DNA from 2 places in the Streptomyces sp. NPDC048424 genome. Region 2 is predicted to be linked to the other one. Evidence: riboswitches for the same ligand, from Rfam matches in the RefSeq annotation. Region 2 holds a riboswitch; the other holds the start of a gene.
The links. Region 2 has a riboswitch for S-adenosylmethionine ahead of thrC (threonine synthase). Riboswitches for the same ligand answer to the same signal wherever they lie in the genome.
Positions count from the first base shown of each region.

Region 1: another riboswitch for S-adenosylmethionine. It lies ahead of AB0D29_RS26055 (aminotransferase class V-fold PLP-dependent enzyme); the one in region 2 lies ahead of thrC (threonine synthase).

Region 1 covers NZ_JBEZKE010000020.1:50,930-57,984, forward strand. The annotation lists gene AB0D29_RS26035 (c-type cytochrome) at 1-647, shown strand, start outside; gene AB0D29_RS26040 (Rieske 2Fe-2S domain-containing protein) at 644-1,702, shown strand; gene AB0D29_RS26045 (ubiquinol-cytochrome c reductase cytochrome b subunit) at 1,699-3,324, shown strand; gene trpD (anthranilate phosphoribosyltransferase) at 3,489-4,553, shown strand; SAM riboswitch class IV at 4,639-4,755, shown strand; gene AB0D29_RS26055 (aminotransferase class V-fold PLP-dependent enzyme) at 4,985-6,370, shown strand; gene AB0D29_RS26060 (ferredoxin) at 6,384-6,965, shown strand.
Region 2 covers NZ_JBEZKE010000038.1:23,315-30,369, reverse strand. The annotation lists gene AB0D29_RS34035 (trehalose-6-phosphate synthase) at 1-1,162, opposite strand, end outside; gene AB0D29_RS34030 (glucosyl-3-phosphoglycerate synthase) at 1,212-2,162, opposite strand; SAM riboswitch class I at 2,348-2,504, shown strand; gene thrC (threonine synthase) at 2,522-3,796, shown strand; gene AB0D29_RS34020 (MoaD/ThiS family protein) at 3,829-4,107, shown strand; gene AB0D29_RS34015 (cold-shock protein) at 4,522-4,728, shown strand; gene groL (chaperonin GroEL) at 5,081-6,703, shown strand; gene AB0D29_RS34005 (hypothetical protein) at 6,863-7,055, shown strand, end outside.

The sequences.
Region 1 (7,055 bases), on a different contig from region 2:
TCTACGCCGTGGGTTGCGCAAGCTGCCACGGAACCGGCGGTCAGGGTTCCTCTGACGGCCCGAGCCTGGTCGGCGTCGGCTCCGCGGCCGTCGACTTCCAGGTGAGCACGGGCCGCATGCCCGCCCAGCAGCCCGGCGCCCAGGTGCCGAAGAAGCCCGTCATCTACACCCAGGCGCAGATCGACCAGCTGGCGGCGTACGTCGCGTCCCTCGGCGCCGGTCCGATCACGCCGACCGCAAAGCAGTACGACCCGGCAGGTGCCGACATCGCCAGGGGTGGTGAGCTGTTCCGCAACAACTGCGCGCAGTGCCACAACTTCACCGGTGAGGGCGGCGCGCTGACGAACGGGAAGTACGCCCCCAACCTTGAGGGCGTCGACCCGAAGCACGTCTACGAGGCCATGCTGACCGGCCCGCAGAACATGCCCTCCTTCCCGGACCAGACCATGCCGGAGCAGCAGAAGAAGGACATCATCGCGTACCTCCAGAACGTGAACGGTGAGAAGTCGACCAGCCCCGGTGGTCTCAAGCTCGGTGGCCTCGGCCCCGTCTCCGAGGGTCTGTTCGGCTGGATCTTCGCTCTGGGTGCGCTGATCGCTGTCGCCGTCTGGGTCGCGGCCCACACCGCTAAGGCCAAGAAGTCATGAGTAGCCAAGAGATTCCCGAAGAGAAGCACCTGCCGAGCGAGCAGGGCGACGCGCACCACGGTGCCGTAGCGGTCGCGGACGACCCGTTCGCCGACCCGGGCCTGCCGGTCCACAAGCCCCGCATCCAGGACATCGACGAGCGGGCGGCGAAGCGCTCCGAGCGCACCGTCGCGATGCTGTTCACGCTGTCCATGCTGGCGACGATCGGCTTCATCGCGTCCTACGTGATCTTCCCGGTCGACAAGATCGTCTACATCTTCCCCATCGGGAAGGTCAGCGCGCTCAACTTCGCCCTGGGCATGACGCTGGGCACGGCCCTCTTCTGCATCGGCGCGGGCGCGGTCCACTGGGCCCGCACCCTGATGTCCGACGTCGAGGTCGCCGCCGAGCGCCACGAGATCGCCGCTCCGCCGGAGGTCAAGGCGCAGGTCCTGCAGGACTTCCGCGACGGCGCGAACGAGTCCGGCATCGGCCGTCGCCCCCTGATCCGCAACACGATGCTCGGTGCGCTGGCGATGCTGCCGCTCTCCGCCGTCATGATCATGCGCGACCTGGGCCCGCTGCCCGAGGAGAAGCTGCGCAAGACCGTGTGGGCCAAGGGCAAGCTGCTCATCAACGACAACACGAACGAGCCGCTGCGTCCCGAGGACGTGCTCGTCGGGTCGCTGACCTTCGTCAGGCCGGAAGGCCTGGAGGAGGAGCAGCACGACTTCCAGGTCCAGATCGCCAAGGCCGCCCTGATGATCGTCCGCATCCAGCCGGAGGACATCAAGGACAAGCAGGAGCTGGAGTGGTCCCACGACGGGATCGTGGCCTACTCCAAGATCTGCACCCACGTCGGCTGCCCGATCAGCCTGTACGAGCAGCAGACGCACCACGTGCTCTGCCCGTGCCACCAGTCCACCTTCGACCTCTCCGACGGCGCCCGTGTCATCTTCGGCCCGGCCGGTCACGCGCTTCCGCAGCTGCGGATCGGCGTGAATGACGAAGGCTTCCTCGAAGCGCTCGGCGACTTCGAAGAGCCCGTCGGTCCTGCATTCTGGGAGCGCGGATGAGCACCAGCGACAACAACGAGCGCAAAGCGCCGGCCGGCGAGCGCGTAGCCGACTGGGCGGACGGCCGCCTGGGCATCTACGGCCTGGCCAAGGCCAACATGCGCAAGATCTTCCCGGACCACTGGTCCTTCATGCTCGGTGAGATCTGCCTCTACAGCTTCATCATCATCATCCTCACGGGTGTGTACCTGACGCTGTTCTTCCACCCGAGCATGAACGAGGTCGTGTACCACGGCTCGTACGTGCCGATGCAGGGCGTCATGATGTCCGAGGCCTTCGCCTCGACGCTGGACATCAGCTTCGACGTCCGCGGTGGCCTGCTGATCCGTCAGATCCACCACTGGGCGGCGCTGATCTTCGTCGCGGCCATGGTCGTGCACATGATGCGCGTCTTCTTCACCGGCGCGTTCCGCAAGCCGCGTGAGGTCAACTGGATCTTCGGCTTCCTGCTGCTGGTCCTCGGCATGTTCACCGGCTTCACCGGTTACTCGCTGCCGGACGACCTGCTCTCGGGTACCGGTGTCCGCTTCATGCAGGGCGCCATCCTGTCCGTCCCGGTCGTCGGCACGTACCTGTCGATGTTCCTGTTCGGCGGGGAGTTCCCGGGCGGCGACTTCGTCGCGCGGTTCTACTCGGTGCACATCCTGCTGCTGCCCGGCATCATGATGGGCCTGCTCGTGGCCCACCTGATCCTGGTCTTCTACCACAAGCACACCCAGTTCGCGGGTCCCGGCAAGACGAACAACAACGTCGTCGGCATGCCGCTGCTGCCGGTCTACATGGCCAAGGCCGGAGGCTTCTTCTTCCTGGTCTTCGGTGTCATCGCGGCCGTCGCGGCCATCGCCTCGATCAACCCGATCTGGGCGCTCGGCCCGTACCGCCCGGACCACGTGTCCACCGGTGCGCAGCCCGACTGGTACATGGGTATGCCGGAAGGCCTGATCCGTGCCATGCCCGGCTGGGAGATCAACCTGTGGGGCCACACGCTCGTCCTGGGCGTGTTCATCCCGCTGCTGCTCTTCCCGCTGGTGCTGGGTGCGATCGCCGTCTGGCCGTTCATCGAGTCCTGGGTCACCGGGGACAAGCGCGAGCACCACATCCTGGACCGCCCGCGCAACGTCCCGACCCGTACGGCCTTCGGTGTCGCCTGGATCGCGGAGTACATCGTGCTCCTCATCGGCGGCGGCAACGACATGTTCGCCCAGTACTTCCACCTGTCGATCAACTCGATCACCTGGTTCGTCCGGATCGGCTTCTTCGTCGTCCCGGTCGTCGCCTTCATCGTCACCAAGCGGATCTGCCTCGGCCTCCAGCGCCGGGACCACGACAAGGTGCTGCACGGTCGCGAGACCGGCATCATCAAGCGTCTGCCGCACGGTGAGTTCGTCGAGGTCCACGAGCCGCTCCCGGCGGGTCAGCTGCACAAGCTCACCGCGCACGAGCAGTACAAGCCGATCGAGATCGGCCCGACGGTCGACGAGAACGGTGTCGAGCGCAAGGTGAAGGCCACGGAGAAGCTCCGCGCGAAGCTCAGCAAGGGCTTCTACGCCGAGAACAACCAGATTCCGAAGCCCACGGTGGAGGAGTACAAGGAGATCCAGGCCGGCCACGGCCACCACTGATCCCCTGCACGACCGTATGAGGGACTGATTTCGGTCAGTTCTGGTGTCGCCACGGCGAGAGCCCCGTCCAGTGTCTGGACGGGGCTCTTTGCCGTGTTCCGGGCTGGATAGGCTGGAGCCCTCCCATTCGACGTGGAAACCTTGACAAGCAGCAGGAGCGGACCATGAACGTTGTGACCCCGGCAGGCGGCGACAGCGTGGCGGCCCGTGGCTGGCCGGGCGTCCTCGACGCCCTGCTGACCGGCCAGGACCTGCGTGCCGACGACACCGCCTGGGCCATGGACCGGATCATGCGGGGGGAGGCCACCGACGCCCAGATCGCCGGCTTCACCGTCGCGCTGCGGGCGAAGGGGGAGACGGTCGCGGAGATCAACGGCCTCGTACGGGCGATGTACGAGCACGCCAACCTGATCGAGGTGCCGGGCCGGACGGTGGACATCGTCGGCACGGGCGGCGACGGGGCCAAGACGGTGAACATCTCGACGATGTCGGCGGTCGTGGTGGCCGGAACCGGTGCCAAGGTCGTCAAGCACGGGAACCGGGCCGCCTCCTCCGCGAGCGGCTCCTCGGACGTCCTGGAGAAGCTCGGGGTGAACCTCAACCTGAGCCGGGAACGGGTCGTGGAGGTCGCCGAGGAGGCCGGCATCACCTTCTGCTTCGCGGTCAAGTTCCACCCGGCACTGCGTCACGTGGCGGCGGCCCGCAAGGAGCTGGGCATCCGGACCTTCTTCAACGCGCTCGGCCCGCTGACCAACCCGGCCCGGGTGCGCGCCCAGGCGACCGGCGTGGCCGATCCCCGGATGGCCCCGATCATCGCGGGCGTGCTCGCCGAGCGGGGCTCGTCCGCGCTGGTCTTCCGCGGTGACGACGGCCTGGACGAACTGACCACGACGGCCACCTCGCGCGTCTGGTGGGTCCGCGACGGCAAGGTCTCGGAGCAGTCCTTCGACCCGCGCGACATCGGCATCGACCTGGTCGAGGTCTCGGCCCTGGCCGGCGGCGACCCCGCGTACAACGCGGACGTGGCCCGCCGCCTGCTGGCCGGCGAGACCGGCCCGGTCCGCGAAGCCGTACTGCTGAACTCGGCGGCGGCCCTGGTCGCCCTGCACCCCGGCACGGGCACGCTGGAGGAGCAGCTCGCCGCCGGTCTGGTGCGCGCGGCGGAGTCCATCGACTCGGGCGCGGCCCGCGCGGCGCTGGAGCGCTGGGTGGCGGCGAGCAACGCCTGATCACCCGCCGAATCGAGCCAAGGCCCCGGTCCACCATGCGGACCGGGTCTTGCGCGCGGGGGATCTTGTGGCAGGATGCTGACCAGGTCACGAGTGACAGCGTTTAGGCCCCGGCTTGCTGTCCGGCAACCCTCCTTCCGTGGCGGGGTGCCCCGGGTGATGACCAGGTCGTAGGCAGCAAGGCCTACGGCAAGCGCGGATCCCTCGACACCAGGGGTCCTGGTCTCTCGAGGAGCGTTTTCCGTGAGCAAGCGAATGCGATAGGGCGACTCCGCCCCTACTTCACCCCTCGGATCAGGGTCACTTCCGTGTACCCCCGCCGACCGTCAGGTCCGGCCCGAGGGCTCTCCCGTACCCCGGACGGCCGCACGGCCGTACCCGCGTACGGGCACTCCGAAGCCATTCAGCCCTGCCTGCCGGGAGATACCGCCATGTCCGCATTCCTGAACGCCGCCACCACCTCCGTCGCCACCGCCGAGGGCCCCGCCTGTGCCGAGCCGCTGCCGGTGCTCGGCCGGGACGTCACCGTCCCGCTCGTCACCGGCGGCGAGGTCACCTACGCCGCCCTGGACTACGCCGCCAGCGCCCCGGCGCTCCAGCGGGTCTGGGACGACGTGGCCGCCTACGCCCCGTACTACGGCAGCGTGCACCGCGGCGCCGGGTACCTCTCGCAGCTCTCCACCGACCTGTTCGAGCAGAGCCGGGTCACGGTCGCCGAGTTCCTCGACTGCCGCCCCTCCGACCAGGTGGTCTTCACCCGGTCCACCACCGACTCGCTGAACCTGCTCGCCGCCGTGCTCCCCGCCGACTGCCAGGTCTTCGTCTTCGAGACCGAGCACCACGCCTCGCTGCTGCCCTGGACGAACGCGCGGGTCACCTACCTCAACGCCCCCCGCACGCCGGGCGAGGCCGTCGCCACCCTGGAGCGGGCCCTCACCGACCGCGAGCCTTACGGCCCGGCCCTGGTCTGCGTCACCGGCGCGTCCAACGTCACCGGTGAACTGTGGCCGGTGAAGGAACTCGCCGCCGCCGCGCACGCCCACGGCGCGCGGATCGTCCTGGACGCCGCCCAGCTGGCCCCGCACCACCCCGTCTCCGTCCAGGACCTGGACGTGGACTGGGTCGCCTTCTCCGGACACAAGCTCTACGCGCCCTTCGGCTCGGGCGTGCTCGCCGGCCGCGCGGACTGGCTCCAGCAGGCCGAGCCGTACCTCGCGGGCGGCGGCGCCTCCCGCAAGGTGGCCCGGCGCGAGGACGGCGGCGTGGACGTCGAGTGGCACACCACGGCCGCCCGCCACGAGGCCGGCTCCCCGAACGTCATCGGCGTCTACTCCATCGCCTCCGCCTGCAAGGCCCTGACCGAGGCCGGCTTCGACAGCCTCGTCGCCCGCGAGCGCCACCTCATCGCCAAGGTCCGCGAAGGCCTGGCCGAGGTCCCGGCGGTCCGCGTCCTGTCGCTCTTCGGCGACGACGCCCCGCGCGTCGGCGTCATCTCCTTCGTGGTGGACGGCTGGAACAGCTCCCACTTCGCCGCAGCGCTGTCCGCGGAGTACGGGATCGGCGTCCGCGACGGCCTGTTCTGCGCCCACCCGCTGGTGCGCACCCTGCTCGGCAGCGAGCCGCAGGCCCAGGGCGAGTGCGGAGCCCCCGAGGCGGCCCCGGGGGAGCGCTCCCTGAACGCGATCCGCGTCAGCTTCGGCGCGGGCACCCCGGACGAGCACGTCGAGCGCTTCGTCCGCGCGGTGAAGGAGCTCGTCGCGGACGGCGCGAAGTGGCAGTACCGCACGGAGGAAGGCCGCTGCGTCCCGGCCGTCTGACACCGTACGGACCATGACCTACTGGGATCCGATACCGACCGTCCGGGCCTGCGTGGAGGGCGAGCCGCTCCCCGGCCTGGCCGCGTGGGTACCCGCGTACGACCACTCGTGGAGCACCTGGCCCGACACGTGGCAGGAGCGCAACTGGCGCAACGTGCCCGGGCCGTTCTACGGGGCGACGACCGACACCTGCTGGGTGGGGCGCGGCGTCGCGCCGGACCACATCCTGTACGACGACGAGTTCGGCCAGGAGTTCGTCTACCGTCAGCCGCGCACGCCCGAGGAGACGCACCGGGTCATGGCCGCGGCCTGGCAGGACCCGATGCGGGGATTCCAGTACGACGGGGACGAACGGTGGACGCCGGAGCTGGTCCGGGACTGGTGGCGGGAGCGGGGCCGGGTCCGCGAGTGGGCCGCGGCGCTGGACCGGAGCTGGTCGGTCTCGTCCCGGGCGGACCAGCGGGAGGCGGCGGCCGGTGCCCGTGCGTATGTGTCCCACATCGACGAGGGCCTCGCGGAGTACCTCCGCGGCTACGTCTTCCACCTGGCGGAGGGCCGCCGGGCCCACCGGGACGAGCACCTGCCGAAGCTCTGACCGGTGCCTGTGCCCTGCGGGCGGCTCGGGGGTGTGGGGCGGTGCCCCGCCGGAATGTCTCCTCGTCGTCGCGCCTGCGGGTGCCGCTGC
Region 2 (7,055 bases):
CCGCCATCCGGTACACCGCCAGCGACCGCGCGAAGTCGTCCTGGACCGACACCAGCACCGGCTGCCAGTCCGCCGTGCCGAACTCCTCGTTGATCTCCGCCGCCAGCTCCCGCACCGACTCCGTGTACGCCCGGTACACCGCAAGGTCCTGCCGCGACGGGTACGCCGAGGCCAGGTGGACGACCCGGCCCCGCCACTCGGGGTGGACCGTCAGCAGCTCCCGGTACGCCAGCAGCCCCCGCAGGATGTTCTTCGACAGCTCGGTCCGGTCCACCCGGGCGATCGTCTTGAGGCCGCCGACCTCCGCCCGCAGCTGCGCCAGCTTCTCGTCCACCTCCGGCCGGTGCGCCAGCGCCCGCAGTTCGTCCGCGTCCACCCCGAGCGGGTACGCGGTCACCTCGGTGAACTGCCGCTTCGCGTAGCCGCGCCCGTCCGGGTTCGCCCGGCGGTGCCACACCCCGCGCTCCGGGGTCCCGGCCGGGAAGTAGGCCTCCGCGATGCCGTCCAGGTCGTCCCTGCTCGCCCCGCTGGCGAAGTTGGCCGCCCACCTCGCCGTGTGGAAGCCCAGCCGGTCCGCCCCGAGCATCCCCCACACCAGCCGGCTGCGGATGTCGTCCGGGAGCATGTCCATGAACTCGTGCGAGGCCCACGGCGTGTGCGTGAAGTGCCCGATCCGCAGGTCCGGCCGCAGCTCCCGCAACTGCCCGGGGACCAGCGCCAGGTGGTAGTCCTGCACGAGGACGCGGGCCCCTTCCGCCGCCTCCTGGGCGAGGGCGCGCGCGAAGGCCTCGTTGTACGCGACGTACGCCTCCCACCGCCGCCGGAACTCCGCGTCGAAGACCGGCTCGCGCGGCACGTCGTACAGGTGGTGGTGCGTGAACCACAGCACGGAGTTGGCGATGCCGTTGTAGGCCGCGTCGTACACCGTGGGATCGATGTCCAGCATCCGGACGCCCGGCTCGGCCACCCCCCGGCGGACCGCCTCCCGGTCCGCCTCCGACAGTGCCGCGCAGATCCACAGCGCCCCCGGCTGCTCCGCGAGGGCGGCGGACAGCCCGGAGACGAGTCCACCCCCGCCGCGCCGGGCGCTGAGGTCGCCTTCGGCATCGATCGCGTACGAGAGGGGGCCGCGGTTGGCGGCTACGAGTACCTGAGAAGCCATGCGGCGAACCTAGCCCGGCCCGCACTCGCTCAAACTTTCCAGGCCGACGTCACGCCACGCGGCGCAGCGCGTACTCCTTGATGTCGAGCATCGGCGGCCGCTCCTCGGTGTCCACCGCGTACGTCCGCGGTACGAAGCCCTCCGGCCCCCGCTCGAACTGCGTGAGCTCCGGCCGTACGAGGTGCCCGCGCGACAGCCGCAGCAGGGCGGTGCGGTAGATCGCGGCGGCCATCCGGCCCAGCGCCTGCCCGTCCTGGTGGCGGTGGACGCGTACGCCCACGTCGACCTGGGCGAGCGCGTTCAGCCCGACCGTGTGCAGCGCGTCGACCAGCAGGCCCAGCTCGACGCCGTACCCGACGGGGAACGGCAGCCGTTCCAGCAGGGAGCGGCGTACGGCGTACTCGCCGCCCAGCGGCTGGACGAAGCCGGCCAGCTGGGGCCAGTGCAGGTTGAGGAGGGGGCGGGCCACCAGTTCCGTGACCCGGCCGCCCTGGCCGGGGGCGTCACCGAGCGGGCGGTCGTACATGGCCTTGACGAACTGCACGTCCGGTTCGGTCAGCAGCGGTCCCACGATCCCCGAGACGAAGGCGGAGGAGAAGTCCCGCAGGTCGGCGTCGACGAAGCAGACGATGTCCCCGCTGGTGGCCAGCAGCGAGCGCCACAGCACCTCGCCCTTGCCGGGCAGCGCCGGGAGCCTCGGCAGGATCTCGTCGCGGTGCACCACCCGGGCGCCGGCCTTCGCCGCGACCTCCGCCGTACGATCGGTCGAGCCCGAGTCGATGACGATCAGCTCGTCCACCAGGGGGAACGGCAGTCCCTCGATCAGCTCGCGCCGGATGACCTCGACGATCGCGCCGACCGTCGCCTCCTCGTCCAGCGCGGGCAGCACCACGCTGACCGTGGTCCCGGCCGCCCGTTTCCGGTCGAGCAGCTGGTCGAGCGGTCGGTCGGCGGCTGACCAGGAGCGGTCTGCCAGCCAGCGCTCCACCTCTTCCAGCACCCTCAGCACTCCCTGCGTGTCGGCGTTATCGGCCGTTATGTGATCCATCTCGCGGTTCGGACGGCTGTCTCAACCGCCCGGCCCTTCGGTTACAGTCTTGAACAACGCGAAGGACCACCGCATGCCGGGGGTCCCCGCGTACAAACGCACCGGCGCGCCACAGAGCGCGTGTGCCGGTGCCATACCGCTCATCCAGAGGGGCAGAGGGACACGGCCCGTTGAAGCCCCGGCAACCCTCCAGTCGGTTCTCGCGATCGCATGTCAGCGACGTCAGTGAGGTCCCCGGCTAGGGAAGGTGCCAATTCCGTCTCATGGCGAAGTGCGCCATGGGGAAGATGAGGAGAAAGGGCCTCGCCATCATGGCTGCACAGACTGTCGCCACCTCTGTCGATCTCGGACCTGCCAACGGTCTTTCCTGTCGCGAGTGCGGTACCCGCTTCGAGCTCGGCCCCATCTTCGCGTGCGCCGAGTGCTTCGGACCTCTGGAAGTCGCCTACGACCTCCCGACCGGTGACCCCGCGGCGCTGCGCGCCGCGATCGAGGCCGGCCCGAACAACATCTGGCGTTACGCGCCGCTGCTGCCCGTCCCCGCGGACGTGGCCTCCAAGCCGAGCCTGAACCCGGGCTTCACCAAGCTCGTGGACGCCGCCAACCTGGCCAAGGAGCTGGGCGTCACCGGCAAGCTCTACGTCAAGGACGACTCCGGCAACCCGACGCACTCCTTCAAGGACCGCGTCGTGGCCATCGCCGTCGAGGCCGCCCGCGCCTTCGGCTTCACCACGCTCTCCTGCTCCTCCACCGGCAACCTGGCCGGCGCCGTCGGCGCCGCGGCCGCCCGGGCGGGCTTCCGCTCCTGCGTGTTCATCCCGCACGACCTGGAGCAGGGCAAGGTCGTCATGGCCGGTGTGTACGGCGGCGACCTGGTCGGCATCGAGGGCAACTACGACGACGTCAACCGCTTCTGCTCCGAGCTCATCGGCGACCCGCTGGGCGAGGGCTGGGGCTTCGTCAACGTCAACCTGCGCCCGTACTACGGAGAGGGTTCCAAGACCCTCGCCTACGAGATCTGCGAGCAGCTCGGCTGGCAGCTGCCGGACCAGCTCGTGATCCCGATCGCTTCCGGCTCGCAGCTGACGAAGATCGACAAGGGTCTGCAGGAGCTGATCAAGCTCGGCCTCGTCGAGGACAAGCCGTACAAGATCTTCGGCGCCCAGGCCGAGGGCTGCTCCCCGGTGTCGACCGCCTTCAAGGCCGGTCACGACGTGGTCCGCCCGCAGAAGCCGAACACCATCGCCAAGTCGCTGGCGATCGGCAACCCGGCGGACGGCCCGTACGTCCTGGACATCGCGCGGCGCACCGGCGGTTACGTCGAGGACGTGAACGACGAGCAGGTCGTCGAGGCCATCAGGATCCTCGCGCAGACCGAGGGCATCTTCGCCGAGACCGCGGGCGGCGTGACCGTCGGCGTGACGAAGAAGCTGATCGAGAACGGGCAGCTCGACCCGACGCTGACCACCGTCGTCCTCAACACCGGCGACGGCCTGAAGACCCTGGAGGCGGTGGCCGCGGAGAGCGGGCAGACCGCCACCATCCGCCCGAGCCTGGACGCGTTCCGCGCCGCCGGCCTGGCCTGATCCCTCCTCGTACCCGGAAAGGCAGTAGCGCCATGAGCGTCAACGTCCGCATCCCCACCATCCTGCGCACCTACACCGGCGGTCAGGCCGAGGTGCCCGCCGAGGGCGCGACCCTCGCCGAGGTCATCCAGTCCCTGGAGGCGAGCCACCCGGGCATCGCCGCGCGCGTCCTGGACGACCAGGGCAAGCTGCGCCGCTTCGTGAACGTCTACGTCAATGACGACGACGTGCGTTTCGAGGGCGGGCTGGAGGCGAAGACGCCGGACGGCGCCGGCGTCTCGATCATTCCGGCCGTCGCGGGCGGTTGCTGATCCTCTCGGCCCCTTTGTCGCCGGGTAGGTGACACGCGCAAACCGAAATTGCCCCCTCCGCTAAAAGCGGAGGGGGCAATTCTGCTTGATTGGGCGCGGTAGAGTTGGGGAAGTCCCCTCCGCCGGACTTGCCCGCTGCATATGAACGGGTCGCGTGAGGGTCGACATCGGGTCAATGTGCAAGCGCGGTATGGGGCATTGGCGAGATATGTCAGGCCCGAGTTGCCCTGGAGTATGGCAAATTTTCACTCTATTTCAATGTTTCCCGGTGTCCAGAATTCTCGTCGGATTGACCTGTTGCAGACAGCACTCGCGCAGATACATTCAGCCTCGGTCGACGCGTTCCGACGCAAGTTCTGACCCGGGAACGCGAAGTGCGTTCCCGCGCAAGGGCCAGTAATAGGGGAGTTAGGCATGGCTCAGGGCACCGTCAAGTGGTTCAACGCGGAGAAGGGCTACGGCTTCATCGCGGTCGACGGTGGTGCGGATGTGTTCGTCCACTACAGCGCCATCCAGATGGACGGGTACCGCACCCTTGAAGAGGGTCAGCGGGTCGAGTTCGAGATCTCGCAGGGCCAGAAGGGTCCGCAGGCGGACATGGTCAAGCTCGCGCTCGGCTGAGTCCCGGAGCGATCGACCACCGACGCACGGTGTTCAACGAAGACCTGCACGACCTTACGAGGGGCCCACATCCCGGACACGGGATGCGGGCCCCTCGTACGTGCGCCCGCCCCGGGCCCGGCCCGTGCCCGGTACTCGCCCGGCGTTGGCCCAAGCCGCTTGCACTCGAGGGGGTCGAGTGCTAATCATTGGCGTTAGCACTCTCCACGTGAGAGTGCTACTGAAACGAGGACCGGGTCGGTGAGGCCCGCAGGGTCCGGTGGGAAGGAACCGCCGGGCACGCAGGCCGTCCGTCGCGGGCGCGGGCGCGGTCCTGGGAGCAATCCACCGCTGTCCGGGAGGACCACTTCAGATGGCCAAGATCATTGCGTTCGACGAGGAGGCCCGCCGCGGCCTCGAGCGTGGGATGAACCAGCTCGCCGACGCCGTCAAGGTCACCCTTGGCCCCAAGGGTCGCAACGTCGTCCTTGAGAAGAAGTGGGGCGCCCCCACGATCACCAACGATGGTGTCTCCATCGCCAAGGAGATCGAGCTCGAGGACCCGTACGAGAAGATCGGCGCCGAGCTGGTCAAGGAAGTCGCCAAGAAGACGGACGACGTCGCGGGCGACGGTACGACCACCGCCACCGTGCTGGCCCAGGCGCTCGTCCGCGAGGGCCTGCGCAACGTTGCCGCCGGCGCCAACCCGATGGCCCTCAAGCGTGGTATCGAGAAGGCCGTCGAGGCCGTCTCCGCCGCCCTGCTCGCCCAGGCGAAGGATGTCGAGACCAAGGAGCAGATCGCTTCCACGGCCTCCATCTCCGCCGCCGACACCCAGATCGGCGAGCTCATCGCCGAGGCCATGGACAAGGTCGGCAAGGAAGGCGTCATCACCGTCGAGGAGTCGCAGACCTTCGGTCTGGAGCTCGAGCTCACCGAGGGCATGCGCTTCGACAAGGGCTACATCTCGGCGTACTTCGCCACCGACATGGAGCGCATGGAGTCGTCCCTCGACGACCCGTACATCCTGATCGTCAACTCCAAGATCGGCTCGGTCAAGGACCTGCTGCCGCTCCTGGAGAAGGTCATGCAGTCCGGCAAGCCGCTGCTGATCATCGCCGAGGACGTCGAGGGCGAGGCGCTCTCCACCCTCGTCGTCAACAAGATCCGCGGCACCTTCAAGTCCGTCGCCGTCAAGGCCCCGGGCTTCGGCGACCGCCGCAAGGCCATGCTCGGTGACATCGCCATCCTCACGGGCGGCACGGTCATCTCCGAGGAGGTCGGCCTCAAGCTGGAGAACGCCGGTCTCGACCTGCTCGGCCGCGCCCGCAAGGTCGTCATCACCAAGGACGAGACCACCATCGTCGACGGCTCCGGTGACAGCGACCAGGTCGCCGGTCGCGTGAACCAGATCCGCGCCGAGATCGAGAACTCCGACTCGGACTACGACCGCGAGAAGCTCCAGGAGCGCCTCGCGAAGCTGGCCGGCGGCGTGGCCGTCATCAAGGCCGGTGCCGCGACCGAGGTTGAGCTCAAGGAGCGCAAGCACCGCATCGAGGACGCCGTTCGCAACGCGAAGGCGGCCGTCGAGGAGGGCATCGTCGCCGGTGGTGGCGTGGCCCTGCTCCAGGCCTCCGCGGTCTTCGAGAAGCTGGAGCTCGAGGGTGACGAGGCGACCGGCGCCAACGCCGTGAAGCTCGCCCTGGAGGCCCCGCTGAAGCAGATCGCCGTCAACGGTGGTCTCGAGGGTGGCGTCGTCGTCGAGAAGGTGCGCAACCTCCCGATCGGTCACGGCCTGAACGCCGCGACCGGCGAGTACGTCGACATGATCGCCGAGGGCATCATCGACCCGGCGAAGGTCACGCGCTCTGCCCTGCAGAACGCCGCGTCCATCGCCGCGCTGTTCCTCACCACCGAGGCCGTCATCGCCGACAAGCCCGAGAAGGCCGGCGCCGGCGCCCCGGGCGGCATGCCGGGCGGTGACATGGACTTCTGATCGACCCCTGGCTCCGGCCACTGGTTGATCGGCTGTTCTTCGACCGAGGGCGGCACTCCCCGTACAGGGGGGTGCCGCCCTCGGGCGTTCCCGGCAGGCGGCGCCGATCGGGGGTAAAACCGCTGGCCGGGGTGGGTGGGGGCGTGTGAGCGTACGGCCATGGGGAATTCCGTCGCGTATCCGGTCCACCGCACCACCGATCCCGCCGAGGCGTACGCCAAGGCGCGACTGCTGTGCGGGCTGCCGGCCCGCCGGTACGAAGGGGTGCGGGTGGGGGCGGAGCTGAGCACGGTCGCGGGCGTGCCCGAGGTGCGCTCGTACGCCTCGCCGAAGTACGACGGCGTGCAGCTGG